Regions from separate parts of the Streptomyces huasconensis genome, predicted to be linked through region 2. Evidence: riboswitches for the same ligand, from Rfam matches in the RefSeq annotation. Region 2 holds a riboswitch; the other holds the start of a gene.

Region 1 (15,365 bases), 4.6 Mb from region 2:
CATCTCGGCGACCACGCCGAGGTCGTGCGTGATCATGATGACGGCGGAGCCGAACTCCTTCTGCAGGTCCCGGATCAGGTCGAGGATCTGCGCCTGGACGGTGACGTCCAGGGCGGTGGTCGGCTCGTCCGCGATGAGCAGCTCGGGGTTGTTCACCAGCGCCATGGCGATCATCGCGCGCTGGCGCATGCCGCCGGAGAACTCGTGCGGGTAGCTGTCCACGCGCTTGTCGGGCTGCGGGATGCCGACCCGGTCGAGCATCTCGATCGCGCGCTTGCGGGCGGTCTTCTTGTCGACGTCGTTGTGGACCCGGTACGCCTCGGTGATCTGCTTGCCGATGGAGTAGTACGGGTGCAGCGCGGAGAGCGGGTCCTGGAAGATCATCGCCATCTCCCGGCCGCGCATCTTGCGTACGTCGGTGGGGTCGGCGCCCAGCAGTTCCTTGCCGCCCAGCCAGATCTCGCCGGAGATCCGCGCCCTGCGGGCGCCGTACTGGCCGGCGGTGTGCAGGCCGAGGATGCCGAGCGAGGTGACCGACTTGCCGGAGCCGGACTCGCCCACGATGCCGAGGGTCTTGCCCTTCTCCAGCGAGAAGCTGAGCCCGTCGACGGACTTGACCAGGCCGTCGTCGGTCGGGAAGTGCACCTTGAGGTCGCGCACCTCCAGGAAGGCGGAGGGAGCCGGGGAGCCGGCGACGGGCTCGCCCACCGCGGCCCCGGTCTTGGACAGTTCGGTCATCCCAGCCTCACTCGCGGGTCGATGACGGCGTACAGAAGGTCGACGACGAGGTTGGCCAGGGCGATCGCGAGCGCGGCGCACAGGGTCACGCCGAGGATGACGGGCAGGTCCTTGCTGCTGATGGCCCTGACCGCCTCCAGGCCGAGGCCCGGCAGGTTGAACGTGGACTCGGTGAGCACGGCGCCGCCCATCAGGACACCGAGGTCGAGGCCGAAGACGGTGAGGATCGGCGTCATCGCGGAACGCAGGGCGTGCTTGCGGATGACGGCGGACTCGGCGAGGCCCTTGGCGCGGGCGGTGCGGATGTAGTCCTCGCCGAGTACTTCCAGCATGGTGGCGCGGGTCAGCCTGGCGTACATCGCGGCGTTGAGGAAGGCGAGCACGATCCACGGCAGGATCAGCGTCTGGAGCCAGACGCCGGCCGAGTCGTCGGTGCTGAGGCTGTCCGCGATCTTCACCCAGCCCAGCTGGTGGACGAAGATGCCCATCGCGATCATGCCGGTGAAGAAGACGGGCAGGGAGACACCGGCAAGGGCGGTGGTCATCGCGGCGCGGTCCCAGACGGTGCCCCGGCGCAGAGCGGAGATCACGCCGGTGATGACGCCACCGGCCAGCCAGAGCACACAGGCGCCCGCGGCGAGCGCGCCGGTGACGGGCAGGGCGTCCTTCAGGGTCTCCCAGACCGGGGCCTCGGTGCGGAAGGAGTAGCCGAAGCAGGGGGCCGGGCAGTGCGTGACGTCGCTTCCGTTGACGTAGTCACGGCCCATCGGGATGCCCTTGATGAAGTCCCAGAACTGGACGATCAGCGGGTCGTCGAGGCCCAGCTTGGTCCGGATGCCCGCGAGCTGCTCGGCTCCGGCCTGCTTTCCGGCGAAGAGGACGGCGATGTCCTGGCCCGCCCACTTGGGCAGCATGAAGAAGACGGTGAAGGTCGCGAGCAGTACGACCAGCACCATGATGACTACGGCGATCAGGCGCCGGATGAGATAAGCAAGCACTGTGCGCGGCCCGGCGGCGGCCGGGACCCCCTTGTGAGGAGTCCCGGTCGCCGCCCGGGGCCATCACCTGCCCTTCGGACTGGCGGAATGCGGCGGCGGAGTGACGGTGGGTCGACTACGGGTCGGTGGGCGTGGTTACTTGACGACGCCGAGCGAGACGTAGTCGTAACGGCCGTTGTAGGCGTCGGACATGTAGGCGTTGGTCAGCCGCGGCCCGCGCCAGGTGATGTTCTTCTCGTAGAGGAAGGGCATCCAGTCGGCGTTGTCGAGGATCCGCTTGTCGAGCTGCTTGTAGATCTCGCCGGCCTTGACCGGGTCGGTCTCCGCGATCGCCTTGTCGAAGAGCGCGTCGATCTTCTTGTCCTTGATCTGCGACTCGTTGTAATTGCCGTTGTCGATCAGGAAGCGGCTGTCGAACAGCGGCTGCGCGTAGCCCTGGCCGGACGGGAAGTCGGGGCCCCAGCCGGCCATCTGCATGCTGTAGCCGCGCTTCTTCACGACGGACGGCGAGCCGGTGATGCTGGCGTTGTCGGCGCCGTCGAGGGACTCGACCTCGACGCTGATGCCGACCTTCTTGAGCTGGGCCTGGAGCGCCTCGGCGGCGTCGACCTCACCCGGGTTGTTGCTGCGGGCGCTCAGCTTGGCCGAGAAGCCGTTCGGCTTGCCGCACTTCTTCAGTTCTTCCTTGGCCTTGGCTGCGTCCGGCTTGCCCTTGCGCTTCAGGACGCCGTACGGGTCATAGTCGCTGTGGCCGGGGATCGCCACGGGGAACGTGCTGTTGGCGATGTCACCGGCCGCGATCTTGCCGCCGCGGGTCCGCTGGAGGCCCTCGAAGTCCGTGCCGTAGAAGACGGCCTTGCGGCAGTGCACGTTGTTGAAAGGCTTGGCGGTGTGGACCAGGGCGACGTAGCGCACGAAGGACGTGTGCATGTTGTCGACGCTCTCGCGGTGCTTCTGTATGGCGGTGACGCGGCCGGACTGGGTCATGCCCGTGCCGTTGAGGTCGACGTCGTAGTCGCCCGCCATCAGCTTCTTGTCGTTCTCCTCCAGGTTGGCGGAGATCGTCACGTCGATCTTGTCGGGCAGTGCCGCACGGATCGGGTCCGAGGACTTCTTCCAGGCCGTGTTGCGGACCAGCACGATCTTCTTGCCGGGCTTGTACGACTGGAACTTGTACGGTCCCGAGGAGAACGGACGCGTCGTGTACTTCGCCTTGGTGTCCTTGGACTTCTTCACCGGCGAACCGGTGGGCATGGCGAGGAACTGCTCGAAGTCACCGTTGCGCTTGGGCAGTTTGAAGACGATGGTCTGGTCGTCGGGCGTCTGGATCGCCTTCAGGCCACCCTCGTCCTTGTAGGGGCCCTTGTACTTCGAGTCGGGGTCGAGGGCGTGGCGGAGGTACCCCGGACCACCGGTGATGGTGTCCGTCGCCCAGGAGCGCTCGATGCCGTACTTGATGTCCTTGGAGGTCAGCTTGGAGCCGTCCTCCCAGGTGAGGCCGGAGCGCAGCTTGTACGTGTAGGTCTTGCCGTCGTCGGAGATCTTCGCCGTGGAGGTGGCGAGGTCCGGGACCAGCTTCGTGCCCGCCTTCCCCGGCTTGGTGTCATAGGACACGAGCTGGCGGGTGTAGAAGCGCACGAAGTCCCACGACATGCCGTAGTAGGTGCGCTGGGGGTCGGCCGAGTCGAGGTCCTGCTTGCCGACCATCCTCAGCGTGCCCCCCTTCTTCTTCGACGGGTTGGCGACCTTGTTGAGCGCCGCGTTGTAGCCGGCACCCTTCGACTCGTCGCCGTCGCCGTCACCGCCGCCGCACGCCGTGGTGGTCACCAGCGCCGCGACCACGAGGGCGGCACCAGCGGTGAGCCGTCGTTTCGAGGAAACTGTGGGCATTTTCTCGTAACCTCCGAGATTCGCGGTCCTTGGCCTTGAGTGCCGGAGAACCATGGTGGGAGCCGCCTGACATGCGGCAGGGGCAAGTCAGTTGCGGGCTGCTAGCGCGTCCCCTTCGGATCGAGCGCGTCGCGCAGCCCGTCACCGAAGAGGTTGAAGGCCATGACCGTGATGAAGATCGTCACCCCGGGGAAGACCATGAACATCGGGTCGTGCTCGTACGTCGCCAGCGCGTCGCGCAGCATGCCGCCCCAGGAGGCCGTCGGCGGCCGGACACCGGCGCCGAGGAAGCTGAGGGCCGCCTCCGTGAGGATGTTGGTCGGGATCATCAGCGTCGCGTAGACGGTGATCGGGGCGACCAGGTTGGGCAGCAGCTCCCGGAAGAGGATGTGGCGCTTGCCGCCGCCGAGGCTGCGGGCCGCTTCCACGTACTCGCGCTCGCGGAGCGAGAGTGTCTGGCCTCTGACGATGCGTCCGACGTAGGGCCAGCCGAAGAAGCCGATGACCAGGACGAGGATCGCTACGCGCACGCTGGAGCCGGTCAGGCCGAGCAGGTCGTCGGGGAGCACGGAGACGAGGGAGATGATGAAGAGCAGCTGCGGGAAGGAGAGCAGCACGTCCATCACCCGGCTGATCAGCGCGTCGACCCAGCCGCCGAAGTAACCGGCGATGATCCCGAAGAGCGTGCCGAGCACCACGGCGACGACCGCGGCGAGGAACGCCACCAGGAGTGAGATCCGCGCGCCGTAGACGATGCGGCTGAAGACGTCACGGCCCTTGTTGGGCTCGACCCCGAAGAGGAAGTCACTGCTCACACCGCCGAGCGCCCCCTTGGGGAGGTTGGTCAGCTCGTCGAGCTCCTCCTGGTGGAAGTCGTTGGGTGGGTGGCCAAGAAGGCTCACGATCAGGGGCGCGAAGACCGCGACCAGGATCAGGAGGACCACCGTGATGCCGCCCGCTAGGGCGACCTTGTCCCGCTTCAGGCGATTCCAGGCGATCTGCTTGAGGGACCGCCCCTCGACCTTCTTCACCCCTGCATCAACTGCGGGAGCGACGTCCTCGGTCGGGTCCGCGTCCGCAGGTGTGTCATGCAATGGTGCCGTCATCGTGGCAGGGACCCCTCTCAACCGGTGGTGACCGGCCCGCACTTGCCGCTGTAGCGACGTGATCAGTCCGTCGTACGCAGGGGCGAAGACCCCTGGTGCGGGAGTCTTCATCCACGTTGCGATCTGTTACCAGACTTGGCTGGGAAAGGATGCGCAACCGTGATGCTGATCGAGGTGTTCCGTTATGCGGACGTGGCTGAACGAGGGCCGAACACGGGGCAGTTGGGGCGCAAGACGCCACCGGAGCCCATAGGGCCCCACCCCCATCAGAACGGACATCGTGTCCGTTCTGCCTGCTCATCGCCGCTCAGTACTGCGCCGGGTAGCCGTACCCGCCCGCCGGGGCGGGGGCGGCCTGGGCCTCGCGGTCGTAGAACGGCCGGGCGTTGGCACGCAGCCACATCGCGACCGGGTCGTGGTCGTCGGCCATCGCGACCGTCGACACGGGCAGGCCGTCCGGGACGGCGGAGATGGACTGCTGCATCATCGTGCGCACCGAGCCGACCGACGGCGGCGAGGTGTCGTACACGTCGAGGCCGATGGCCAGATAGGGCGCCCCGAGCGCGGGCTGCACCCAGGCGCGGCGCAGCGAGCGCACGGCGGGGGTGCGGTGCGCGTTCTGCGTCAACAGGGCGTAGAACTGGGGGATTTCGATGCTCGGCTCGGTCAGCCTGAGCGGTCCCGCGGGCAGCAGGTCGAGGCCGGCGGCGATCCGTCGCAGGTCCGGCCAGGGGATGCCGACGCCGCCGCCGGGAGCGTGCGGATTGAGCCACAGGCCGTAGTGGTCGGGGTACAGGGTGCGGGCGACGTCGATGCCGCGCACGACTTCGTAGCTGCGGTTCCAGCCGCTGGCGGAGAGCTCCTGGGCGGAGGTCACGCAGGGGGCGTAGCCGAGGCCGTCGACCTCCATGTTCCCGTACTGGGCGTCGGGGGAGCCGGCCTGGCCGTGCCAGAGCAGCATCCACAGCTGGTCGGCGGCGAGCGCGCGCAGCAGTGCCTCGTACGCGTCGTAACGCCCCGGCGTCACTTGGCGCAGCAGCTGCTCGACCTGTCCCCCAGGTCTCGGCTGCGCTCGACCGGCGGAGACTCCATCGCCCGCGGCCGTGCCCGACGCACTCACCCGTAACCGCCCCTTCACGCCGAACCCGACGACTCGATGAACCCGTGACCCCACCGGACGGCATGGCGGTGCCCCGGCCGGGTCATGGAACCAGCTTAAGCGTCGATCCCGGCCCGGACTTGACGTATGTCACGTCGATCCGCGCGGACGCGCCGCCTCCGCCGCCGGGGGCAGGGGGGCGGCTCCTCAGGCTCCGCGCAGGTAGAACGGCCGCACCTTCGCCCGCAGCCATTCGCCCACCGGGTCCTGGGCCACGTCCAGCAGGACCAGGTTGACCGGCCAGGGCACCGGGGTGTGGGTGAGGGCGCGGGAGAGGGCCTGCATGGGGAGGTCGCGGGCGTCGCCCTCCCAGGTGGTCAGTTCGACGCCGACGAAGAGCGTCGGGTCGTCCGTCTCGATGGCGGCCAGGCAGCGGCGCGCGGTGAGCACGACGCCCGCCGCCTCGAACTCCCGGCCCGCGGCGGCCAGGAAGTCCACCGGGTCCTCCTGCCAGTCCGGCTCGAAGAGGCGGACCCGGCCGCCGGTGGCCGGCCCGTCCAGCGGGGTGCGGCCGGCCCGGCACAGTTCGGCCACGGCGGGCGGCGGCAGCGGGACGCCGACGGTGCCGTCGGGGTTCAGCGCGATGCCCAGCTGCGGCGGGAGGCCGCGGGCGAACTCGACGGCGGGCGCCACCGTGCACCCCATGCGGTCCGCCGCGTCGCCGAGGGCCTGGCGGAACTGCTGCTCGGAGGTGAAGACGGGGACGTACGCCTGTCCGTCGATCTCCAGGGTGGGCAGGTCGAGGGTGCCGCTGTCGGGGCCGCCGCCGTTGGGCAGCGGGACCCAGACGCGGCTGCGGCCCAGCACCTCGACGATGCGGGCACCCGCCGAGGAGGGGGCGCCGAGGGAGGCCGCGAGGACCTCCTCCAGTTCGTTGCCCGGCCATCCCATGTACGGATGGGCGTGTGCCTGCGCCGGAAAGTCCATCTGTCCCAACCCCTGCTCGCGACCGCTCTGCCTGCGGCTCGCACCCTAACGCCGCCGGTCCTCAGCGGTCGAAGGCGATCCCCCGCAGGACCTGCGCCGCCGCGCGGTCCAGCAGCACCGCGGAGCCGCAGCCGCGCGGCAGGTCGCCCCGCTCGGCGGCGGCCACGAGCCGCGCGATCATTCCGCGGTGCCGGGCGAAGGCGTACCGCGAGACGCCGCGGCCGCGCTCGCGCTGGCCCTGGAGCGCGGTGTCCGCCGGGACGTCGAGGAGGAGCAGGTGCAGCGTCCTGCCGCGCCGCGCGGCCTCCCGGGCGAGCCAGCGGCGCACCCACGCCTGGGTGCCGCAGTCGTGCACGACGACGCTCGTCCCCGACCGCAGGGCGCGGCGCAGGCCCGCGTAGTGCGCGAGGCGGACCACGGGGCGGTAGACCGCGTACGGCAGCCATCCCGGCATGCGGGCCGCCCAGCGGTCGCGGGTGTCCTGGGAGTCGATGCGGGGGCCGCTGACGGCCTGCCGCATGAGCGTCGACTTTCCGCCGCCGGGCAGGCCGGAGACGACGACCAGGTCGCCTTCGGCGAAGGTGAGGCGGTGCGGGCTGTGCCCGGCGCGCCGGCGCAGGTCACGGACGACGGCCACGGGGAGTCGGCCGCAGTCCTCCCGGAGCGGGGCGGCGGCCTGCTTCGGCAGCGCCACCCCCGTGGTAGTGGCGTAGACACTCGTCCTGCTGCGCACCGTGATCGGCCTCCCCATAGCTGTCACGTACTGCTTTCCCCGGCAAGTGTAAAGAGAAGGTAATGCGGCACAAGAGGATTACGCGACCACAGGTCCCCTCGGCCGGGGCCGCGTGCAATGATGTGCGCGCCAACTCCATACCGGCCGTTTGAATCCGCGCGGGAGAGTTCCCGGACCAGCACGTATGGGTCCGGGGCGCCGAAGGAGCAAGTCCCTCCCTTGAATCTCTCAGGCCCCGTACCGCGCGGGCGAGGCACATCTGAAAAGCGGGCCGGCAGCCGTCGGCCCCACCCAAGGTGCAAGCCGCGTGTCCCGCATGCCGGGACGCTCGCGGCGAACCTCTCAGGTTCCGATGACAGATGGGGAGGATCGACCTCGCCCGTCATGCCCTGGGAGTTTTCTTCATGAGCACTGCCCCCCGTCTGACCTCCCACCCGTCTCCCACCACCACCCCAAGCGAAGGCGCTGCGCGCCACAGCCCTCTTCAAGCCGTGCATCGTGCGCTCGGCGCGACCATGACCGACTTCGCGGGCTGGGACATGCCGCTGCGGTACGGCAGTGAGCGCGACGAGCACAACGCCGTGCGCACCAAGGCCGGCCTCTTCGACCTCTCCCACATGGGCGAGATCACCGTCACCGGCCCCGAGGCCGTCGACTTCCTGAACTTCTCGCTGGTCGGCAACATCGGCTCCATCGGGGTCGGCCGCGCCCGCTACACGATGATCGTCGCCGAGGACGGCGGCATCCTGGACGACCTGATCGTCTACCGGCTCGGGGAGGCCGAGGCCCCCGAGTACATGGTCGTCGCCAACGCCTCCAACGCGCAGGTCGTCCTGGACACCCTCACCGCCCGCGCCGAGGGCTTCGACGCCGAGGTCCGCGACGACCGCGACGCCTACGCGCTGCTCGCCGTCCAGGGCCCCGAGTCCCCCGGCATCCTGAAGTCCCTCACGGACGCCGATCTGGACAACCTGAAGTACTACGCGGGTCTGCCCGGCACCGTCGCGGGCGTCCCCGCGCTGATCGCCCGGACGGGCTACACCGGCGAGGACGGCTTCGAGCTGTTCGTCTCCCCCGGCGACGCCGAGAAGCTGTGGAACGCGCTGATGGAGGCCGGCACCCCCGTCGGCATGGTCCCGGCCGGCCTCTCCTGCCGCGACACGCTGCGCCTGGAGGCGGGCATGCCGCTGTACGGGCACGAGCTGACCGCCGAGCTGACACCGTTCGACGCCGGGCTCGGCCGGGTCGTGAAGTTCGAGAAGACGTCGCGGGCGGACTCCTTCGTGGGGCGCGAGGCGCTCGCGGCCGCCGCCGAGCGCGCCGAGTCCGCCCCGCCGCGCAAGCTCGTCGGCCTGATCGCCGAGGGCCGCCGCGTCCCGCGCGCGGGCTTCTCCGTGGTCGCCGACGGCAAGGTCATCGGCGAGGTCACCTCCGGCGCCCCCTCCCCGACGCTGGGCAAGCCGATCGCGATGGCGTACGTCGACGCGGAGCACGCCGCCCCGGGCACGCCGGGTGTGGGCGTGGACATCCGTGGTACGCACGAGCCGTACGAGGTCGTGGCGCTGCCCTTCTACAAGCGCCAGAAGTGACACCCCCGGCGGCGCTCGTCTCCCGCACGGCGGACGTGATCCCCCGCACATCTTTCCCGTTCCGCAGCACCCACCCGCGTACAGGAGAATTCAGGTCATGAGCAACCCCCAGCAGCTGCGTTACAGCAAGGAGCACGAGTGGCTGTCGGACGCCCAGGAGGGCGTCTCGACGGTCGGCATCACGGAGCACGCGGCCAACGCGCTCGGTGACGTCGTCTTCGTGCAGCTTCCGGAGGTCGGCGACACGGTGACCGCGGGCGAGACCTGCGGCGAGCTGGAGTCGACCAAGTCCGTCAGCGATCTGTACTCCCCGGTGACCGGCGAGGTCGTCGAGGCCAACCAGGACGTCGTGGACGACCCGTCGCTGGTGAACTCCGCGCCGTTCGAGGGCGGTTGGCTCTTCAAGGTCCGGACCACGGAGGAGCCGAAGGACCTGCTCTCCGCGGACGAGTACACCGAGTTCTCCGGCAGCTAAGGATCTCCCGATGTCGCTTCTGAACACCCCTCTGCACGAGCTGGACCCGGAGGTCGCCGCCGCCGTCGACGCCGAGCTCCACCGTCAGCAGTCCACCCTGGAAATGATCGCCTCGGAGAACTTCGCTCCGGTCGCCGTCATGGAGGCCCAGGGCACGGTCCTCACCAACAAGTACGCGGAGGGCTACCCCGGCCGCCGCTACTACGGCGGCTGCGAGCACGTCGACGTCGCCGAGCAGATCGCCATCGACCGGATCAAGGAGCTGTTCGGCGCCGAGTACGCCAACGTCCAGCCGCACTCCGGCGCCTCCGCCAACCAGGCCGCCCTCTTCGCGATCGCCCAGCCCGGCGACACGATCCTCGGCCTGGACCTGGCGCACGGCGGTCACCTCACCCACGGCATGCGCCTGAACTTCTCCGGCAAGCAGTTCAACGTGGTCCCCTACCACGTGGACGACGCCGGCCTGGTCGACATGGCCGAGGTCGAGCGCCTGGCGAAGGAGAACAGCCCGAAGGTGATCATCGCGGGCTGGTCCGCCTACCCGCGCCACCTGGACTTCGCCGAGTTCCGCCGCATCGCCGACGAGGTCGGCGCGTACCTGTGGGTCGACATGGCGCACTTCGCCGGTCTGGTCGCCGCCGGTCTGCACCCGAACCCGGTGCCGTACGCGGACGTGGTGACCTCCACCACGCACAAGACTCTGGGCGGCCCGCGCGGCGGTGTCATCCTGGCCCGCAGCAAGGAGTTCGCGAAGAAGCTGAACTCCGCGGTCTTCCCCGGCTTCCAGGGCGGCCCGCTGGAGCACGTGATCGCGGCCAAGGCCGTCTCCTTCAAGGTCGCGGCGAGCGAGGAGTTCAAGGAGCGCCAGCAGCGCACCCTGGACGGCGCCCGCATCCTGGCCGAGCGCCTCGTCCAGAACGACGCGAAGGCCGTCGGCGTCGACGTCCTGTCCGGCGGCACGGACGTGCACCTGGTCCTGGTGGACCTGCGCAACTCCGAGCTGGACGGGCAGCAGGCCGAGGACCGCCTCCACGAGGTCGGCATCACGGTCAACCGCAACGCGATCCCGAACGACCCGCGCCCCCCGATGGTCACCTCGGGCCTGCGGATCGGCACCCCGGCGCTCGCCACGCGCGGCTTCCAGGCGGAGGACTTCCGCGAGGTCGCCGACGTCATCGCCGAGGCCCTCAAGCCGGGCTTCGACGCGGACGCCCTCAAGGCCCGCGTGACGGCCCTGGCCGACAAGCACCCGTTGTACCCCGGCCTGAAGTAGTTTCGTACGCTTTTTCGTACACTTCAGGCCGGAGCAGTTTCGTACGCTTTTGTTCGTACGTACGAAAGGTCGGGGCACCCCGCACACTGGACAGTGAGCAGGGTGCCCCGCACCACGTCCGCCTCTTGATCTTTTCGTCTTTGGAGTCTCCCCGTGGCCATCTCGGTCTTCGACCTGTTCTCGATCGGCATCGGCCCGTCCAGCTCCCACACGGTCGGTCCGATGCGCGCGGCCCGCATGTTCGCGAGCCGCCTCAAGAACGAGGGCCTCATGGCCCACACCACCGCCATACGGGCCGAGCTGTTCGGCTCGCTCGGCGCCACCGGCCACGGCCACGGCACCCCGAAGGCCGTGCTGCTCGGCCTGGAGGGCGAGTCGCCGCGCACGGTGAACGTGGAGAGTGCCGACGCCCGGGTCGAGGCGATCAAGAGCAGCGGCCGCCTCAGCCTCCTCGGCATGCACGAGATCGGCTTCGACTTCGACGCGGACCTGATCCTGCACCGCCGCAAGGCCCTGCCGTACCACGCCAACGGCATGACGATCTTCGCGTACGACCATGAGGGCGCCCTCCTCCTGGAGAAGACGTACTACTCGGTGGGCGGCGGCTTCGTCGTCGACGAGACCGTGCTGGAGCAGGAGGGCGCGGAGGGCGAGAACCCGATCGTGCCCGACGACACCGTGCTGAAGTACCCCTTCCGCACCGGTGACGAGCTGCTGCGCCTCGCCCAGGAGACCGGCCTGTCCATCTCCGCGCTGATGCTGGAGAACGAGAAGGCCTGGCGCACGGAGGAGGAGATCCGTGAGGGCCTCCTCGACATCTGGCGCGTCATGCAGGCCTGCGTCGCGCGCGGCATGTCCCGCGAGGGCATCCTGCCGGGCGGCCTCAAGGTCCGCCGCCGCGCCGCGAACTCGGCCCGCCAGCTGCGCGCCGAGGGCGACCCGCAGGCCCGCGCCATGGAGTGGATCACCCTCTACGCCATGGCCGTGAACGAGGAGAACGCCGCGGGCGGCCGCGTCGTGACCGCCCCGACCAACGGCGCCGCGGGCATCATCCCGGCCGTCCTGCACTACTACATGAACTTCGTGCCCGGCGGCGCCTCCCAGGAGGAGAAGGACGACGCCGTGGTCCGCTTCCTGCTCGCCGCGGGCGCCATCGGCATGCTCTTCAAGGAGAACGCCTCGATCTCCGGCGCCGAGGTCGGCTGCCAGGGCGAGGTCGGCTCCGCCTGCTCGATGGCGGCGGGCGCGCTCGCCGAGGTCCTCGGCGGCTCCCCGGAGCAGGTCGAGAACGCCGCGGAGATCGGCATGGAGCACAACCTCGGCCTGACCTGCGACCCGGTCGGCGGCCTCGTCCAGATCCCGTGCATCGAGCGCAACGGCATGGCGGCCGTGAAGGCCGTGACCGCCGCGAAGATGGCGATGCGGGGCGACGGCTCCCACAAGGTCTCCCTCGACAAGGTCATCAAGACCATGAAGGAGACGGGCGCCGACATGAGCGTCAAGTACAAGGAGACGGCGCGGGGCGGCCTCGCGGTGAACATCATCGAGTGCTGAGGGCGCCGGCGCCGTGAGCCGCGGCGGATCACTCCGCCTGCGGCAGAGGCCATGGCCATGGCCATGGGTGTACTCCTTGTGATCCCAGCGGGGGGCGGCGGATACCCTGACCCCCGTCAGTAGTGCACCAAGAAGGGGTGGATGATCCGGTGGCGGACATCGAGGAAGCGCGCAAGACGTTCGACCAGTTCGACGCGGACGGCGACGGCTTCATCACGGCGGCCGAGTGGAAGAGCGCCATGGCCAAGATGGGCGACTTCTACATGACGGAGACGGTGGCCGAGGCCGTCATCGGCACGAAGGACAGCGACGCGGACAAGCGGCTGTCGTTCGACGAGTTCTGGGCGAGCCTGAACAAGTAGTCGTTCACGGGTGGCGGAGGGACCCGGCGCGTGGATCGCGCCGGGCCCCTCCGTTCTGCCGCTCAGCGGTGCGTACGCACGCTCCAGCGCCCCTCCGTGCGCTCCAGGCGCACGGGGTGGTCGAAGCACTTGCTGATCCAGTCGCCGGTGAGTACGTCGTCCACGGCGCCGGAGGCGAGCGTGGCGCCGTCGCGCAGGAGCAGGGCGTGGGTGGTGCCGGCGGGCAGTTCCTCCAGGTGGTGCGTGACCAGGACCGTGGCCAGCTCCGGGTGGGTCGCGCGCAGGGCGTCCAGGCTGTCGAGCAGGCGTTCGCGTCCGGCGAGGTCCAGGCCGGTGGCGGGTTCGTCGAGCAGGACGAGGCGCGGGCTCGGCATCAGGGAACGCGCGATCAGGGTGCGGCCGCGTTCGCCCTGGGAGAGCGTCGGCCAGCGCGCGTCGGCGCGGTGCGCGAGGCCGAGCAGGGCGATCAGCCGGCCGGCCCGCTCCTCCTGCTCGGGCGTCGGGCGCCAACGGGGCACCGGTTCGACGCTGTTGGTCACCCCGGTGAGGACGACGTCACGGACCGGCAGCGGGGAGCGCAGCGGATGGCGCGGGTTCACATGACCGACGTACGCCCGCAGGTCGCGCAGGTCGACGCTGCCCAGGCGGCGGCCGAGCACCTCGACCGTGCCGCGCGTGGGGTGGGCGACGGCGCCGCAGAGGCCGAGCAGGGTCGACTTGCCCGCGCCGTTGGGGCCGAGCAGCGCCCAGTGCTCTCCGGGGCGGACGGTGAGGGTGACGTCGTCGAGGATGGTGCGGCCGTCGCGGACGACGGTGACGGCGTCGGCGTGCAGGACGGGCGGGCCCGCCTCCGCGGCCCCGGCGGCCGGCGGGGTCCGGCGGGTCATCCTGCCGCCCCCGCCCGGTTCACGGCGGCGAGGACGGCCTGTACGGACGCGGTCAGCACGGAGGTGTCCAGGCCCGCGCCCCAGCGGACGACGTCGCCGACCCGGCACCGCGCGTACGCGGCGGCCTCGCTGCCGCCGCCCTCCCCCACCGCGTGCTCGGCGTAGTCGAGGATGTCGACGCCGATCCCCGCGGCGGCGAGCGCGTCGGCGAAGGCGGAGAGCGGGCCGTTGCCCGCCCCCTCGAAGTCACCGGTCCGCTCCCCCACGCGCAGGGTGCAGACGAAGCGGTGCGCGCCGTCCGGGGCGCGGTCGGTGGTCCAGGCGCAGAGGGCGACCTCGCCGTCCTGCCCGGGCGCGACGTACGTCGCGCGGAACAGCTCGTACAACTCCTTCGCCGTCGCCTCCTGACCGCTGTCGTCGGTGGCCTCCTGCACCACGCGCGAGAAGTCCGGGCGCATGCCCTGCGGCAGGTCGAGGCCGTGCCGGGTCCGGAGCAGGTACGCCATGCCGCCCTTGCCCGACTGGGAGTTGACGCGGATGACCGCCTCGTAGGTGCGGCCGATGTCGGCGGGGTCGACGGGCAGATACGGGACGTCCCACGGCGCCTCGCGCTCCGGCACCCCCAGCTCCGCCGCGCGCCGGGCGTGCTGGGCGAAGCCCTTGCCGATGGCGTCCTGGTGGGTGCCGGAGAACGCGGTGTGGACGAGGTCACCGGCGTAGGGGTGGCGGGGGTGCACGGGCAGGCGGTTGCAGTGCTCGACGACCTCGCGCACGGAGTCGATGTCGGAGAAGTCGATCATCGGGTCGACGCCCTGGGCGTAGAGGTTGAGGGCGAGGGTGACCAGGTCGACGTTGCCGGTGCGCTCGCCGTTGCCGAAGAGGCAGCCCTCGACGCGCTGGGCCCCGGCGAGGACGGCGAGTTCGGCGCAGGCGACGCCGGTGCCGCGGTCGTTGTGCGGGTGGACGGAGAGGATGACGGAGTCGCGCCGGGCGAGATTGCGGTGCATGTACTCGATCTGGTCCGCGTACACGTTCGGGGTGGCGATCTCGACGGTCGCCGGCAGGTTGTGCGTCACGGGCCGGTCGGGGCTCGCGTCCCACAGTTCGGTCAGGCCGTCGCAGACTTCGAGGACGAAGTCGGGCTCGGTGAGGTTGAAGGTCTCCGGCGCGAACTGGAAGCGGATGTCGGCGCCCGGCCGTGCGTCGGCGAGCCGCGCCATGTGGGCCGCGGCCTCCTTCACGACCTCGTACACCTCGGCGCGCGACCGCCCGAGGACCACGTCACGCCAGACGGGCGAGGTGGGGATGTAGAGGTGGACGACGGCGCGCGGCAGCCCCTCGATCGACTCGAAGGTACGGTCGATCAGCTCGGGCTTGGCGGGTGTGAAGACGACGACGGTCACGTCGTCGGGCAGGGCGCCGCCACCGCTTCCGCCAGCGTGCCGTGCGAGGTGGCGGACGAAGTCGAAGTCGGTCCTGCTGGCCGACGGATAGCCGACCTCGATCTCCTTGAACCCCATCGAGACGAGCAGATCGAAGAACCGCCGCTTGCGGCCTGTGTCCATCGGCTCGGCGAGCGCCTGGTTGCCGTCGCGCAGATCGACGGGCACCCACAGGGGCGCGCGCTCGATGCGCGCCTCCGGCCAACTCCGCCGCTGATCGGCGGGTACGGGG
Region 2 (15,365 bases):
CCTCAAGAGGGCGTGGGCAGCCACCCCACCTTCCCCGCGAGCAGCGCGTAGCCGACGAACGCCCCGACATCCAGCAGAGTGTGGGCCGCGACCAGCGGGCCCACCCGGCCCCACCTGCGGTAGAGCAGGACGAAGACCACTCCCATCGCCACGTTTCCGAGGAACCCGCCGATGCCCTGATACAGGTGGTAGGAGCCGCGCAGCACGGAACTGCCCACCAGCGCGGCCATCGGCGTCCACCCCAACTGCCCGCATCTGCGCAGCAGGTAGCCGACGACGATCACTTCCTCCAGGACCGCGTTCTGCGCCGCGGACAGCACGAGGACCGGGTACTTCCACCACACGTCCGGCAGCGCCTCCGGCACCACCGTGAGGTTGAAGCCGAACCCGCGGGCCGCGAGGTAGAAGGCGATGCCGAGGCTGCCGATGACCGCGGCGATCGCCGTGCCGCGCCCCAGGTCGGGCCACGCCCGCGTCCGGTCGAAGCCGAGCGTCCGCAGGCCCGCCCCCTCCCTCAGCAGGAGGTGCGCGACCAGGGCGACCGGCACCAGCGCACTGGCGATCCCGAACAACTGCCACGCCAGATCGAGCCACGGGCGCCCCGGTGCCGCCGACGCGTTCAACGTCGCCGCCTGGTCCTTCAGACCCCCCGGCCTGGTGACCGATCCGACAAAGCTGATCAGCGCGGACACCCCGCTCGCCCCGAGCGAGAGGGCCAGCACGAGCAACGTCTCGTCGCGCAGAATCCGCCGCGACCGCCCGCTTGCCGGACAAGAACCGTCCATCGGCCCCGGCTCCCCTTGCACTGACGCCTCCCGTTGAGTGATCCCGCCTGGCCCCCATCCTCGTACCACCCGCCTCAGGGGGCACCACCGCGATGGGAGGACGTCACAGCTTGCCCGATGAGCACGGGACACCCGCGCCCGGCCCCCGACCGCGCGCCTCCTGGGGACAACCGGGACTGAAGATCACCCTGGCCAGGCCCAGACCAGGCAGAGGCACAGCCTCAGGCCTAGCCCTTGCCCAGCCTCAGCGTGACACCCGCACCGCCGGTCGCAGATGCCCCACCGGCCACGTATGCACCGGCTCACCCTCGTGCATCAGCTCGCAGTACCGCTTGGTGGTCGCGGCCAGCGCCGCCTCCCTGGAGAGCCCGCTGTCCACGGCGCCGTGGTACGTCGCGGCCTGCCATGACGCGCCGTTGACCCGCCGCCGGCACCGCTCCTCGATCACCCCGAGGTACAGATCCCGGTCGGCGGGCTCCACACCCCACGCGTCGAGCCCGGCGGCCGCCAGCGGCAGCAGTTCATCGCGTACGAGATCGACGGCGGGCACCTCGACGGTGCCGCCCGTGCCGCCGAGCCTGCCGCGCCGCGGCCACCGCAGCCGGGCGTCGATGCCGTACCGGCACGCGACGTCGAAGTTGTCGCGGGCGGCCTCGAATGGCAGCCGGGTCCACACGGGCCGCGCCTCCTCCGCGAGGGCCCGCACGAGCCCGTAGTAGAAGGCCACGTTGGCGATGACGTCGGTGACGGTGGGGCCCGCGGGCAGCACGCGGTTCTCCACGCGCAGATGCGGGACGCCGTCGGCGATGTCGTACACCGGGCGGTTCCATCGGTACACGGTGCCGTTGTGCAGGACGAGTTCGGCGAGCTGCGGCACACCGCCCGCGTCGATGACGCCCAGCGGGTCCTCGGCCTCCATGAGGGGCAGCAGCGCCGGGAAGTAGCGCAGATTCTCCTCGAAGAGTTCCAGGGGCCCGGTGATCCACCGCTCCCCGAACCAGGTGCGGGGCCGCACCCCCTGGGCTTGGAGTTCGGGCGGCCGCGTGTCCGTGGACTGGAGGAACAGCGGGGGCCGCGACTCGCGCCACAGCTCGCGCCCGAAGAGGAACGGCGCGTTGGCGCCCACGGCGACCTGCGCCGCGGCGACAGCCTGCGCGGCGTTCCACACGTCGGCGAACCGGCCCGGGGTGACCTGGAGATGCAGTTGCACCGAGGTGCAGGCCGCTTCCGGCACGATCGAGGCGGACGTGCAGGTCAGCCGCTCGACTCCCTCGATGTCGAGGGCGAAGCGCTCCCCGCGCGCCGCCACGATCTGCTCGTTCAACAGGGCGTAGCGGTCGACGTCGGAGAGGTTGGCGGAGACCATGTCCTGTCTGTTCAGGGTCGGCAGAATGCCGATCATGACGATCCCCGCGTCGACCTCGCCGGCTTTTCTGTGGGCGTAGTTGAGGCCGGTGCGCACTTCTTCGGCGAGCCGGTCGAGAACGCGTCCACCGAGCCGGTGCGGGGCAATGTTCACTTCCAGATTGAACATTCCGAGTTCTGTCTGGAAATCCTGGCTCGCGATGCGCTCCAGAACCTGCGCATTCAACATTCTCGGCAGTCCGTCGGGCCCGGCGAGATTCAACTCGATCTCCATGCCCATCAGATTCCTGGGCCGGTCGAACCGCTCCTCCTCCAACAGCCGCCGCAGCCCCGTCAGACACGCCCGCAGCTTCTTTCGGTACTGGTGGCGATCGGACAGGTCGAACGCGCCCGCCACGACCTTCTCACCCATCGAAGCGTCCCTCCTCGGACAGGCAGCCAAGGGTCCGGCCGCTGTGTACGGGGGATGATGCCCCGCCAATGTGATCGATAACGCCCCGCGGCGACGCGCCGGGCAGTAGGCTCGGGGACAGTTGGCGAGAGGCACATTCACCGGGCATGCGGCACGGTGAGGATTCCGTCCCGCAGAACCCGGTGAAAAGCACCGGCGTGAATCGGCCGACCGCTCGCCTCGCGCAATACGAGGTCACGGATGCGGAGCCCGCCCGAAATCGGGATAAAGCCCTCAGAAGTATGACCCGATATCGCCTTGCCCGCAATATCGAGCACGTCTAGCCGAAACACCGCTCGAACACCTCTCATATAAACTGCGCAATCTAGGCAGAGAGTTGGCGCTCGCGGTCCCCCGGCCCCCGCCCCCTCTGACCCAGAGCCTGACAGCGACGTCACGCACCTGCCCCCGCTCCACTGTGCCTGTCGAATGAGAGAGGCGACCCACCATGCCGCTGCATGTCCTCCCGGCCCCCGCGCCCGCCCTGCGCAGCGTTCTCGCGGCACTCGGTTCCCCCACCGCCGTACGCGAGGCCCGGACCCCGGCCCTCCGTGCCGCCCAGGGTTCCGTCCGGCCCGAACTCCCGCTGCCCGTCCATGTGCTGGGCCGCGCCACGCCCGATGGCGCGTCGTCCACCCGCCTCGCCGGCTGGCGCTTCATGATCCGCGGCGGCGAGCGCACCCTCGCCGCGGCCGACACGATGCTCACGCCGGACGGCTGGGCCTTCTCGCACTTCTTCGAGGGCCCCTACATCGCCTCCACCGAACGGGCCCTGCGGCACGCCGAGGCCATGCCGATGCCCTGCCAGCCCCGGCTGCTCTCCGTGCCCGAGCTCTACATGCTGACGCTCTGGCTGCACGGCGACTGCACCGACGAGGGCACCGAAGCACCCCTCGCCGCCACCGACCTGCTGGTCCCCCTGGCCCCCGCCCCGCCCGGCATCGCGGCCCACCGCCCGCACCGCGTCGCCGAGTTGCTCCCCGTCCTCACCCACCGCCTGACACCCGCGTCGCCCGCGCCCCTGCTCGGCTCGCCCGCCTGACCCACCGCGCCCTCCGGTCACCCGTGCCCCGCCGCCGCCCGGCCGCGGGGCACGGCGCTGCGCCCTGGCGCACGCCCCCACCCAGGTGGACTAGCCCGGTCGGGCCACCCCGAACCACCCGAAGAGACGGGGAAGTTGAGCTGAACCGCCCGGGCGGGTGATACGTCATTAAGCAGTAAGAACCGAGGCTGCAAAATCCCTGCGGATTGACTCCCGTGGGGCAACACTGGGAACGGACCGACTACAAACGGGGGGCGGTTATGACCACCGCATCGAACCGCAGCACAGACGTCACCACCATCTCACCGCAGCGAAAGAACCCTTCCATGTGCCAGCACCAACCACCGTGCCCGACAGCCGACTCCACCGACCGGGAAGCCGCGCTCCTCATGGCGAGCCACCCGGAGCAGGGCTGGAGCCTGCTGTGCAACGGCGTCCTGCTCTTCGAGGACACCGGTGAGCTGCTGCCGGACGGCCAGATCATCGCCCCGCACCGACCGTTGGGCACCGACCACGTCATGACGGCCGCCTGACCGCCGCCGACACGGACGCACAAACGCACGCACGCCGCACCACCGCAGTACGGATCACACACGAGGGGCCGGCCCGGAGAGAACTCTCCGCACCGGCCCCGAGGCATGCCCGCGACCCACGGGCTCCGTCATCAGTCCTCGTACGCGTCCAGCGGCGGGCACGAGCAGACGAGGTTCCGGTCGCCGTACGCCTGGTCGATGCGGCGCACCGGCGGCCAGTACTTGTCCGCCGCGGCGACCCCGGCCGGGAAGACGGCCTCCTCACGGCTGTAGCCGTGCTCCCACTCACCGCCGAGCGCGGCCGCGGTGTGCGGCGCGTTCCGCAGCGGGTTGTCGTCGGCGGCCCACTCGCCCGAGCCGACCTTCTCGATCTCCCGCCGGATGGCGATCATCGCGTCGCAGAACCGGTCGATCTCGGCGAGGTCCTCGCTCTCGGTCGGCTCGATCATCAGCGTCCCCGCGACCGGGAACGACATGGTCGGCGCGTGGAAGCCGTAGTCGATGAGCCGCTTGGCGATGTCGTCGACGCTGACCCCGGTCGCCTTGCTGATCGGCCGCAGGTCGACGATGCACTCGTGCGCGACGAGCCCGGCGGGGCCGGTGTACAGCACCGGGTAGTGCGGCTCCAGGCGCTTGGCGATGTAGTTGGCGGAGAGCACCGCGACCTGGGTGGCACGCTTGAGCCCCTCGCCGCCCATCAGACGTACGTACGACCAGGAGATCGGCAGAATCCCGGCGGAGCCCCACGGCGCGGCGGAGATCGGGCCGACGCCGGTCTTCGGGCCCGCGGCGGGCTGGAGCGGGTGGTTGGGCAGGTACGGCGCGAGGTGCTCGCGCACGCCGACCGGGCCGACACCGGGACCGCCGCCGCCGTGCGGGATGCAGAAGGTCTTGTGCAGGTTCAGGTGCGAGACGTCGCCGCCGAAGTGCCCGGGCTTGGCGAGCCCCACCAGCGCGTTGAGGTTGGCGCCGTCCACATAGACCTGGCCGCCGGCCTCGTGCACCTCCGCGCAGATGTCGGCGACGTGCTCCTCGAACACACCGTGCGTCGAGGGGTACGTGATCATGAGCACCGCCAGCTCGTCGCGGTGCTTCTCGATCTTGGCGCGCAGGTCCTCGGCGTCGATCTCGCCGTCGTCGGCGGTCTTCACGACGACGACCTTCATGCCGGCCATGACGGCGCTCGCCGCGTTCGTGCCGTGCGCGGAGGACGGGATGAGGCAGACGGTGCGCTGGTCGTCGCCGTTGGCGCGGTGGTAGCCGCGTACGGCGAGGAGGCCGGCCAGCTCACCCTGCGACCCGGCGTTGGGCTGGAGGGAGACCTTGTCGTACCCGGTGACCTCCGCGAGCCGCTCCTCCAGCTCACGGATGAGCGTCAGATACCCCTGCGCCTGCTGGGCGGGGGCGAAGGGGTGCAGCTGCCCGAACTCGGGCCAGGTGACCGGCTCCATCTCGGTGGTCGCGTTGAGCTTCATCGTGCAGGAGCCCAGCGGGATCATGCCGCGGTCGAGCGCGTAGTCCCGGTCGGCGAGCCTGCGCAGGTAGCGCAGCATCGAGGTCTCGGAGCGGTACTGGTGGAAGACCGGGTGCGTGAGGTAGTCGTCCGTACGCAGCAGGTCCGCGGGCAGCGTGTCCGCGACCTCGGCGTCGAGCGCGTCGACGTCGGCCTCGACCCCGAAGGCGCCCCACACGGCGGTCAGCTGGCGGCGGGTGGTGGTCTCGTCACAGGCGAGCGAGACGTGGTCGGCGTCGACCCGGCGGATGTTGACGCCGTTCTCGCGGGCGGCGGAGACGATTCCGTCGGCCTTGCCGGGCACACGCACGGTCAGCGTGTCGAAGTACGCGCCGTGGACGACCTCGACGCCACCCGCCTTCAGGCCCGCGGCGAGCAGCGTCGCGTACCGGTGGGTGCGCCGCGCGATGGACTTCAGCCCGTCGGGGCCGTGGTAGACGGCGTACATCCCGGCCATGACGGCGAGCAGCACCTGAGCGGTGCAGATGTTGCTGGTGGCCTTTTCGCGGCGGATGTGCTGCTCACGGGTCTGCAGCGCGAGGCGGTACGCCTTGTTGCCGTCGGCGTCGACGGAGACGCCGACGAGCCGCCCGGGCAGGCTGCGCGCGAACTTCTCGCGCACCGCCATGTAACCGGCGTGCGGACCGCCGAAGCCCATCGGCACACCGAAGCGCTGCGTCGTACCGACGGCGATGTCCGCCCCCAGCTCGCCGGGCGAGGTGAGCAGCGTCAGCGCGAGCAGGTCGGCGGCGACCGTGACGACGGCACCCAGTTCGTGCGCCTCGTCGATCAGCGACTTGATGTCGCGTACGGCACCGGAGGCGCCGGGGTACTGCAGCAGGACGCCCACGACACCGCGCTCGGCGGCCTCGGCCGGAATACCGGTGCTCAGATCAGCGACGACGACCTCGACACCGGTCGGCTCGGCGCGGGTCCGGATGACGGCGATGGTCTGCGGCAGCGCGTCGGCGTCGACGAGGAAGACGCCGTCCTTGACCTTGCCCATGCGCCGCGACAGGGCCATGGCCTCGGCGGCGGCCGTGCCCTCGTCGAGCAGCGAGGCACCGGAGGTGGGCAGACCGGTCAGCTCGGCGACCATGGTCTGGAAGTTCAGGAGCGCTTCGAGGCGGCCCTGGGAGATCTCGGGCTGGTACGGCGTGTACGCGGTGTACCAGGCGGGGTTCTCCATGACGTTCCGCAGGATCACGGGCGGCGTGAAGGTGCCGTAGTACCCGAGCCCGATCATGGAGTCGAGCACCTGGTTCCGGTCGGCCAGCGAGCGCAGCTCGGCGAGCACCTCGGCCTCGGAGCGGGCGCCGGGCAGCTTCAGCGCCTCGGCGTTCTTGATCACATCCGGCACCGCGGCGGCCGTCAGCTCGTCGAGGGAGCCGTACCCGACCTGGGCGAGCATCTTCGCCCGCGCTTCCGCATCGGGCCCGATGTGCCGCTGCTCGAAGGGGATGCCCTGTTCGAGCTCGGAGAGCGGGATGCGATTGGTGGCAGTCATTGCGGAGGCCTCCTGGTCTGCGCGACCTACGAGGGGTACCACGGCGCGGGTACCCGGACGGCCTCCCCCTCTGTCATCTCAACCTGAGAGCTTCACCGGGGGACACCCGCGAAGGCGCCGTCCCGGCTTTCACCGTCGGTGAGGAAGGGGTTCGAACGTGCCCGCCCGTACGCCCGCCCTGCTTTCCAGAGTGACCTCGTCCGTGCGGTACGTGTGCCTGAGAGATTCCGGGGAGGATTTGCTCCTTCGGCGCCTCCGGAATCGTGACCCGGAGAGCTCTCCCGCACGGGGTCAGCAGCCAGCGCCAGCCTACCAGCGCGGACCTCAGCCGTTCCCTCGAGTGGCCGACTGCCCCGAAGTGCTCTTACGTAGTGAGTACGAGCGGACAAAGATGAGTGACGCCCACATCCGACCCCGCGATCAGCTGGAGGGCCCGTGCAGACCGACATCGATCCGCGCAATCTGATCGGCCGCAAGGCGTTCGACCGCAACGGGGCGAAGATCGGAACGATCGACGAGATCTATCTCGACGACGCCACCGGCGCGCCGGAGTGGGCGGCCATACGCACGGGCCTGTTCAGCCGCGACGCCTTCGTCCCCCTGGAGCCGAGCGAACTGGTCGACGACGGCACCCTGCGCATCCCGTTCGACCGCGACCTGATCAAGGACGCCCCGGACTTCGGCGTGGGCCGCCACCTCTCCCCCGCCCAGGAACTCCAGCTCTACCACCACTACGGCCTGGACACCACGCTCCCGCAGCGCCCGCCCCCGGACCACGACTTCGGCCACATCGCGGGCGCGGACCCGTCCTGACCCACGCCGGCGGCTCCTCCACCGGTCCCCGCCCGGCAGCCCTCACCCAGGGACGACCTCCTCACCCTCGACGCAGGACGGCGCTTCGACCACAGCGGGCAGCTCCCCCGCACGGCCCGGCCGCTCCACCAGTGGCAACGGCTCCGCCGGCTCCAGCAGCGGATCATCCGTACGGAACGTCCGCACCCGCCCCGGCTCGGACCCCGGCGTCTCGAAGCGCACCGTCACCCGCCCCAGCCCGCTGCCCTGCACCCACCCGTGCCCGTACTCGGCATGCCGCACATCGAGCCCGGCCGCCCAACGCCGCTCCACCGGCCCCACCGGCACCTCAGCACCCACCGCCTCCGGCTCCCCGGGCGACGCCCCTTCCGCCTCACCACCGTTGTCCGGCTCCGTCTGGACCTCACCGGACACCTCCGCGTCCGCCGCCGCCTGCGCGAAGAGGTCCTCCTGGGTGTAGTCGGCGAGTCCCGTGACGCCCACCCCCAGCAGCCGCACCCCTCCCGTGGTGTCCACGGACTCCAGCAGCCGCGCCGCGGCCTCCCGCACCACTCCGGGGTCGTCCGTGGGCCCCCGCAACGTCTCGGACCGCGTCAGCGTCGAGAAGTCGAACCGCCGCACCTTCAGCACGATGGTCCGCCCCGAGTGCCCCGCCGCCCGCAGCCGCTGCACACACCGGTCGGCGAGCCGGGCGACCTCCCCCCTGACCCGCAGCCGGTCATGGATGTCCACGTCATAGGTGTCCTCGACACTGACCGACTTGGTGTCCCGCTCCGCCACCACGGGCCGCTCGTCGCGCGCCAGCGCCATCGCGTACAACGACCCGCCGTGCGCCTTTCCGAGCAGCCGTACGAGTTCGTCCTCCCCGGCCTCGGCGATCTCCTCGACGGTGGTGATCCCGGCCCGCCGCAGATGGTCCCCGGTGGCAGGCCCGACCCCGGGCAGCGTCCGCACCGACATCGGCCCCAGCAGCGCCCGCTCCGTGCCCGGCGCTATGAGCCTGAGCCCGTCCGGCTTCGCCTCCTCGGAGGCGATCTTCGCCAGCATCTTGGACGCGGCGAGCCCCACGGACGCGGTCAGCCCGGTCACCGCCTTGATGTCCGCCCGCAACCGCTCCCCCACGGCCCTGGCCGACGCCTCGTCATCGGCGACGCCACCCGCCTCCAGATCCACGAAGGCCTCGTCCAGACTGAGCGGCTCCACCAGCGGCGACAGCTCCCGCAGCAGCCCCATGACCTGCTCGCTGATCTCGCGGTACAACCCGAAGCGCGGTACGAGATAGGCGGCGTTCGGCGCGAGACGGCGCGCCTGCCCCATCGGCATCGCCGAGTGCACACCGAACCGCCGCGCCTCATAGGAGGCCGTGGCCACGACACCCCGCGGCCCCAGACCGCCCACCACCACGGCCTTCCCCCGCAGGCTCGGCTTCGCGGCCTGCTCGGCGGACGCGTAGAAGGCATCCATGTCCAGATGCAGGATCGTCGGCGCGCTTCTCACATCTTTGATGCTGCCTTACGCCACTGACAACGCGCCGCCGACAGCGCCCCCGCCGACGGCTCAGACCGCCTTGTTGCGCCGCCTGGCCAGCTCATCGGCCGGGTTGTGGCCGACCAGCGTCTCACCGGTGTCGACCCGCTCCCCGTGCAGCTGGGAGAGCGCGGCCTCGACGTCCCGCCACACCACGCCCACGGCGATCCCGAAGACCCCCTGCCCACCCTGCAACAGCTCGTGGACCTCGCTGGGAGACGTGCACTCGTAGACCGTCGCGCCGTCGCTCATCAGCGTCATCCGCTCAAGGTCACGGAACCCGCGCTCCCGCAGGTGCTGGACCGTCGTACGGATGTTCTGCAGCGATACCCCGGTGTCGAGGAACCGCTTGACGACCTTCAGGACGACGACGTCCCGGAAGCTGTAGAGCCGCTGGGTACCGGAGCCACCGGCGGCGCGCACACTCGGCTCGACCAGGCCCGTGCGGGCCCAGTAGTCGAGCTGGCGATACGTGATGCCCGCGGCCGCGCACGCGGTCGGACCGCGATACCCGATCTGCTCGGAATGCTCGAACGTCGCGTCCCCGCTCCCCTGGACCACCACCGGCTTCGGAGAGTGATCGGCCGCGCTGTGAAACGGGTACGGACCACCCACCGCCGTACCGTCGCCGCTGCTTCTCACGCCGACCTCCGTCCTTGACCTGCCTTCTCGACGGTAGGCAGTCACCAGGGGCTCGTCAACGATCGCCACACTCGCCACGCCGAGTGATAATCACCCTGAGAGTGGTTTCGCGTGCCTCGACACGGGGAAAGGCTTGTCGAATGGCCCGAAACGGACCGCTGAGAGCGGTTCACTGGCTGTTGGTGCCGAAGTCCTCGGGCGAGATCTGGTCGAGGAACTCGCGGAACTTCTCCACCTCGTCCTCCTGCTCGTCCGGAATCGCGATCCCGGCGTCGTCGAGGACACCGTCGCTTCCGTAGATCGGCGTTCCCGTGCGCAGCGCCAGCGCTATGGCGTCGGACGGCCGCGCGCTCACCTCCACTCCGCTGGCGAAGACCAGCTCGGCGTAGAACACCCCTTCCCGCAGGTCGGTGATGCGCACTTCGGAGAGCTCCTGGCCCACCGCGTCCAGCACGTCCTTGAACAGGTCGTGGGTCAGCGGCCGTGCGGGTGCCATGCCCTGCTGCGCGAAGGCGATGGCAGTCGCCTCACCTGGTCCGATCCAGATGGGGAGGTACCGGTCGCCTCCCACTTCACGCAGGAGCACGATCGGCTGGTTGGAGGGCATTTCGACCCGGACACCTACGACGTCGAGCTCGTTCACACAGCAACCCTAGGACGTGGCTGGCAGGTTTGGGTAGTCGGGCACCCGCCGAGTACCAGCCGGGCCTCGGCCCGGGTGCCTGCCGGGTCAGGGCAGTCTGACCCCGAGAGCAGTCTGCACGAGGGCCGAATGCAGCTTCCCCGTGAGTGCCGCGAGCTCTTTGGTACGGGCCTCCGCGTGGGCCCTGGTCTGCGGATTGCGGTGCCGCCGCAGCGGCGCCACGACCTGGTCGACGAGACCGGCCTCCCGGTCGGCGGCGGCCTTCATGGCCCGCAGATGGCGTGGCTCGATACCGAACCGCCCCAGCTCGACGACGACCGAAGCGATCGTGACGGCCTCGGCGTCGTACCCGCCGTCCGGCAGGCGCGCCAGGAGCCCGTACGACTCCCACTCGTCGAGCTGCCGCTCGTCGATCTCCGCGACCGCCAGCAGCTCGTCGCGGCCCACACGGGCCGCAGTCGGCCGTTCGGCCTCTCCGTGGCCCTCGGTGCCGCCCGGGTCGCGCTGGCGCCCCAGGGAGGGCAGAGGGGGCTGCTCGCCCCGCTCCAGCGCCTCCAGGTGCTCGCGGATCACCTTGAGCGGCAGATAGTGGTCCCGCTGCATTCTCAGGACATGGCCGAGCCGCTCGACGTCCTCCGGACTGAACTTCCGGTAGCCGGACGGCGTGCGCTGCGGCTCGATCAGCCCCTCGGACTCCAGGAAACGGATCTTGGAGATCGTGACCTCGGGGAACTCGGCACGCAGCGTGTTCAGCACGGTGCCGATGCTCATCAGCCGACGGTCCGCGGCGGCGGTGCCGGTGCCGACACCGCCGCTCGATGTTTGAAGCATGGACCTTCCTGAGGGGGGTCCCCCCGGACGGGTCCGGGGGTGGTGGGTCAGATGCCGACGCTCCGCTGGCTCGCGTAGAAGACCAGCCGGTACTTACCGATCTGCACCTCGTCGCCGTTCGACAGCGCGACCGAGTCGATGCGCTCCCGGTTGACGTACGTGCCGTTGAGGCTGCCCACGTCGGCGACGGTGAAGGAACCGTCCTGAAGGCGACGGAACTCCACGTGACGACGCGACACCGTCACGTCGTCGAGGAAGATGTCGCTCTGCGGGTGACGCCCCGCCGTGGTCAGCTCCCCGTCGAGCAGGAAACGACTGCCCGAGTTCGGCCCGCGGCGCACCACGAGGAGCGCCGAGCCCAGCGGCAGCGCGTCGACGGCGGCCTGCGCCTCCGGGGAGAGCGCGGGAGACAGGGTCTGCCCCGTCGCCTCCGCGTCATAGGCCTCCAGGCCCGAGATGGAGATCGTCGACGTCGTCTCGGACGCGCGCTCCGGCGTCGCCCCGGCACGCAGCGGCGCGCCGCAGTTGGAGCAGAACCGGCTCGCCTCGCCGTTGCGGTTCCCGCACCTCGTACACACCAAGGCCATGGACGGGTCCTCCTGCCGCGGCTGCCCCGCGGGGGCGTTGGATGCGTACGGGCCGGGGGTGAATCCTCCGCCCGCGCCTGAGCTCGACGGTTCCCCGGAACCTATGCGGCCGGGACCGGCAGGGTCAACAGATGACACGCCCCGTCCGCCCGAAATGTCTCCACCTTGACCAGCCACCTGGTCCCGGAACATGGGGCGCTCGCCCCCCTGTCCCTCCGCGTCTCCATGACGCGGGGCACGGTGCCGGGCAGTGGCCGGATTGCCGCTGTCCTCACGTGCACTCTTGCCGAACAACTTCGCAAACAACTTCACGGGCGATTCCCCTTGACCGAAACAGACCCGCCCGTGGGGCAGGACGAACCCTGATTGCACACACCGGCATTCATCGGTGAACCAGACATCATCACAACGTCCGTATCCACCAAACAGTTTCCACCACGCACCACGCTTCCGGTGCGCCGACCCCCCGCAACCTCATGCCCTCGCCTGACGGCCCCCACGCGCCCGCCCCTCACCGCGAGGACGACCGAGCGTAGTCAGGCCGCTTCGCAGGTCGCAAGGCGTTCACGACGATCTTCTCCGAGCGGGTCACGGTCACCGTGGCCTGCTCCTTCTCCAGAGTCTGCACCACGCCTCCCGGGATGTTCAGCGCAGGTTCCAGATCCTGCGGCTTGCCGATCACCTTGAAGAGGTACGGTTCGCCGACCTTGCGGCCGTCCACCCGTACGCCACCGCCGCCGGCGTCCGACAGATGGGTGCCGGCCACCACGCGCACATCATTGATCTGGATCGCCTCGGCGCCGGCGGCGCGCAGTTCCTGAATGGCGTCGAGCAGCATGTCCGCCTCGATCGCCCCCTTCTTGTCCTCGATGGCGAGCGTGATGCCCGGCCCCTGGGCCGCCACCGTGCCCGCCAGGATGCCGAGTTGCCTCTCCCGCTCGACCGTCTGCTTGCGGGCCTCTTCGGCCTGGTCCGAACTGTTCTCCAGCCCGGTCCGCTGCTCCTCGAGGCTCCGCTTCTCCTCTTCAAGACGCTGCGTACGGTCATCCAGTTCATCGAGGATGCGTACAAGATCTTCTTGCCGCGCGCCGCGCAGCGCACTGCTGTCGTTGTTCGACCGCACCTGGATGGCCAGACCGAGGCCCAGCACGAACAGCAGCAGGGCGACGATCAGTTGAGGGCGGGTCACCCGCGGCGGCCACAGCCCCTTCGCCAGCCGCTGCCGACCGGTGAGCCGCTGCCCCCCGGAGGCGGGTGGCGCGGGCGCCTCGGGCTTGGCGGGAACCTCCGCGGGAAGTTCCCTGCGATGGCGGTGCTCGGGCCTCTCGTCAGCGCTCATCGGCGTCACGCCCTGAAGATGTGCCGACGGATCGCGGCGGCGTTGGAGAAGATCCGGATGCCGAGGACCACGACGACGCCCGTGGACAGCTGCGCCCCCACGCCCAACTTGTCGCCCAGGAACACGATCAGCGCGGCCACCACCACGTTCGACAGGAACGACACCACGAAGACCTTGTCGTCGAAGATGCCGTCGAGCATCGCGCGCAAGCCGCCGAACACGGCGTCGAGAGCCGCGACCACGGCGATGGGAAGGTACGGCTCGACCACCGCCGGAACCTCGGGCCGAACCAACAATCCGGCCACGACTCCCACGACGAGGCCCAGTACGGCGATCACGATGTGCCCTTTCCTGCTTTCGGCTCTGCTGTACGTACGGTCACACTCGGCGCTGCGGGCAGCCGGAGTTCGTCCGACACGGAGATGCTGGTCCGGATGCCGAAGTTCTCCTGCAGAGCATGCAGGTACTGACCGTCGGCGCTGTTCTGGAACCGTGTGCTCAAGCGTTGCCCCGCCCCCACCGCGAGCACCGTATACGGCGGAACCAGCGGCCTGTTGTCGACCAGTATCGCGTCACCCGCGGCCCTGATCGCCGACAGCGCGGTGAGCCGCTGGTCGTTGATGGAGATCGCCTCTGCCCCCGACTGCCACAGGCCGTTGACGACGCGCTGCATGTCCCGGTCGCGCACCCGCCCGGTGTCGGAGAACCCGTTGCTCTCGCGCGGCCCACCACCACCCTGGGAGGCCTGCTTCTTGTCGTCCACGACGAGCTTCACCCCGGGCCCCTGCACTTCGGTGGCACCGGAGAGGAGACCGAGCAACTCGCCCTTGCTGCCGCCGTGCTTCTTCAGCGCGGCCTGCTGCCGCTGGCCCACGTCGTCGCGGAGTTCGTCCACGTCGTCCTCGAGGTCGTCGGCCCCGGCCGTCGCCGCCTCGACGCGGTCGATCAGCTCCTCGCGCTCCTTGGCGAGCACCGGCGCCGCCACCCGGGCCTGCGCGGCTCCCACGGTGACGACGAGCGCGGCGAGCACGAGGCCCGCCGCCAGCCCGAGTTTGGCCCGCAACGGGCGCGGGAGACCGGTGTCCCCCCTGGCCTTCTTCCTGGCGGCCGCCTCGGCGTAGCCCTCGTCCAGGCTGTGGTCCATGACCGTGGTGAGCAGCGACATGGACGCGTCCGGACGCCTGGGGCGGGAAGGGGTGCTCCGAACGGGGGGCTGCTGCGGCATGCCGCACATCGTCGCACGTCGCGGCCGCTACCTCCGAATGGCCCCACCGGCGTGCCGGGCGGCACCCGTTGTGGGTGCCGCCCGGCAGCCGGTCATGATCAGCGACCCGCGCTGTCCACCACGGCGGCCCACTCGTCGAGCAACGCCTGGGCGGACGCGTCGTCGGGTCCCTCGGCCCACAGATGGGTGACGGCCTCCGCCGGGTCGGGCAGCACCAGCACCCAACGTCCGTCGGCCTCCACGACCCGCACACCGTCGGTGGTGTCCACGGACCGGTCCCCGGCCTCCTCCACCACACGCCGCATCACGAGCCCCTTGACGGCCCACGGCGTCGCGAGGTCACGCCGCTGCACATGGGCCCGCGGGATGCGCGCGTCGATCTGGCTCAGGGTGAGCTGGGTACGCGCCACCAGCCCGATGAGCCGCACGAACGCGGCAGTGCCGTCGAACACACTGCTGAACTCCGGCACGATGAAACCACCGCGGCCGTCGCCACCGAAGATCGTCGACTCCCCGCGCCCGACCCGCGTCAGATCGTCGGGCGAGGTGGTCGTCCAGTCCA

What was found. Region 2 has a riboswitch for glycine ahead of gcvP (aminomethyl-transferring glycine dehydrogenase). Riboswitches for the same ligand answer to the same signal wherever they lie in the genome.
Region 1: it holds a riboswitch for glycine, as region 2 does, so the genes downstream of both, gcvT (glycine cleavage system aminomethyltransferase GcvT) here and gcvP (aminomethyl-transferring glycine dehydrogenase) in region 2, are expected to answer to the same signal.

The regions. Positions count from the first base shown of each region.
Region 1 covers NZ_CP086119.1:5,692,600-5,707,964, reverse strand. Annotated here, with positions in the region: gene J2N69_RS26065 (ABC transporter ATP-binding protein) at 1-738, opposite strand, end outside; gene J2N69_RS26060 (ABC transporter permease) at 735-1,736, opposite strand; gene J2N69_RS26055 (ABC transporter substrate-binding protein) at 1,872-3,626, opposite strand; gene J2N69_RS26050 (ABC transporter permease) at 3,728-4,732, opposite strand; gene J2N69_RS26045 (enhanced serine sensitivity protein SseB C-terminal domain-containing protein) at 5,040-5,852, opposite strand; gene J2N69_RS26040 (enhanced serine sensitivity protein SseB) at 6,039-6,818, opposite strand; gene J2N69_RS26035 (AAA family ATPase) at 6,880-7,569, opposite strand; glycine riboswitch at 7,701-7,804, shown strand; glycine riboswitch at 7,805-7,920, shown strand; gene gcvT (glycine cleavage system aminomethyltransferase GcvT) at 7,956-9,140, shown strand; gene gcvH (glycine cleavage system protein GcvH) at 9,238-9,615, shown strand; gene glyA (serine hydroxymethyltransferase) at 9,626-10,888, shown strand; gene J2N69_RS26015 (L-serine ammonia-lyase) at 11,042-12,442, shown strand; gene J2N69_RS26010 (EF-hand domain-containing protein) at 12,592-12,804, shown strand; gene J2N69_RS26005 (ABC transporter ATP-binding protein) at 12,867-13,691, opposite strand; gene leuA (2-isopropylmalate synthase) at 13,688-15,365, opposite strand, start outside.
Region 2 covers NZ_CP086119.1:1,088,380-1,103,744, forward strand. Annotated here, with positions in the region: gene J2N69_RS04840 (CPBP family intramembrane glutamic endopeptidase) at 3-785, opposite strand; gene J2N69_RS04845 (glutamate-cysteine ligase family protein) at 1,030-2,562, opposite strand; gene J2N69_RS04850 (hypothetical protein) at 3,050-3,643, shown strand; gene J2N69_RS04855 (DUF5999 family protein) at 3,970-4,176, shown strand; gene gcvP (aminomethyl-transferring glycine dehydrogenase) at 4,308-7,196, opposite strand; glycine riboswitch at 7,392-7,490, opposite strand; gene J2N69_RS04865 (PRC-barrel domain-containing protein) at 7,632-8,009, shown strand; gene J2N69_RS04870 (DNA polymerase IV) at 8,052-9,506, opposite strand; gene J2N69_RS04875 (MerR family transcriptional regulator) at 9,567-10,178, opposite strand; gene J2N69_RS04880 (bifunctional nuclease family protein) at 10,348-10,821, opposite strand; gene ftsR (transcriptional regulator FtsR) at 10,909-11,652, opposite strand; gene J2N69_RS04890 (FHA domain-containing protein) at 11,700-12,668, opposite strand; gene J2N69_RS04895 (DUF881 domain-containing protein) at 12,751-13,578, opposite strand; gene J2N69_RS04900 (small basic family protein) at 13,584-13,916, opposite strand; gene J2N69_RS04905 (DUF881 domain-containing protein) at 13,913-14,812, opposite strand; gene J2N69_RS04910 (mannose-1-phosphate guanyltransferase) at 14,902-15,365, opposite strand, start outside.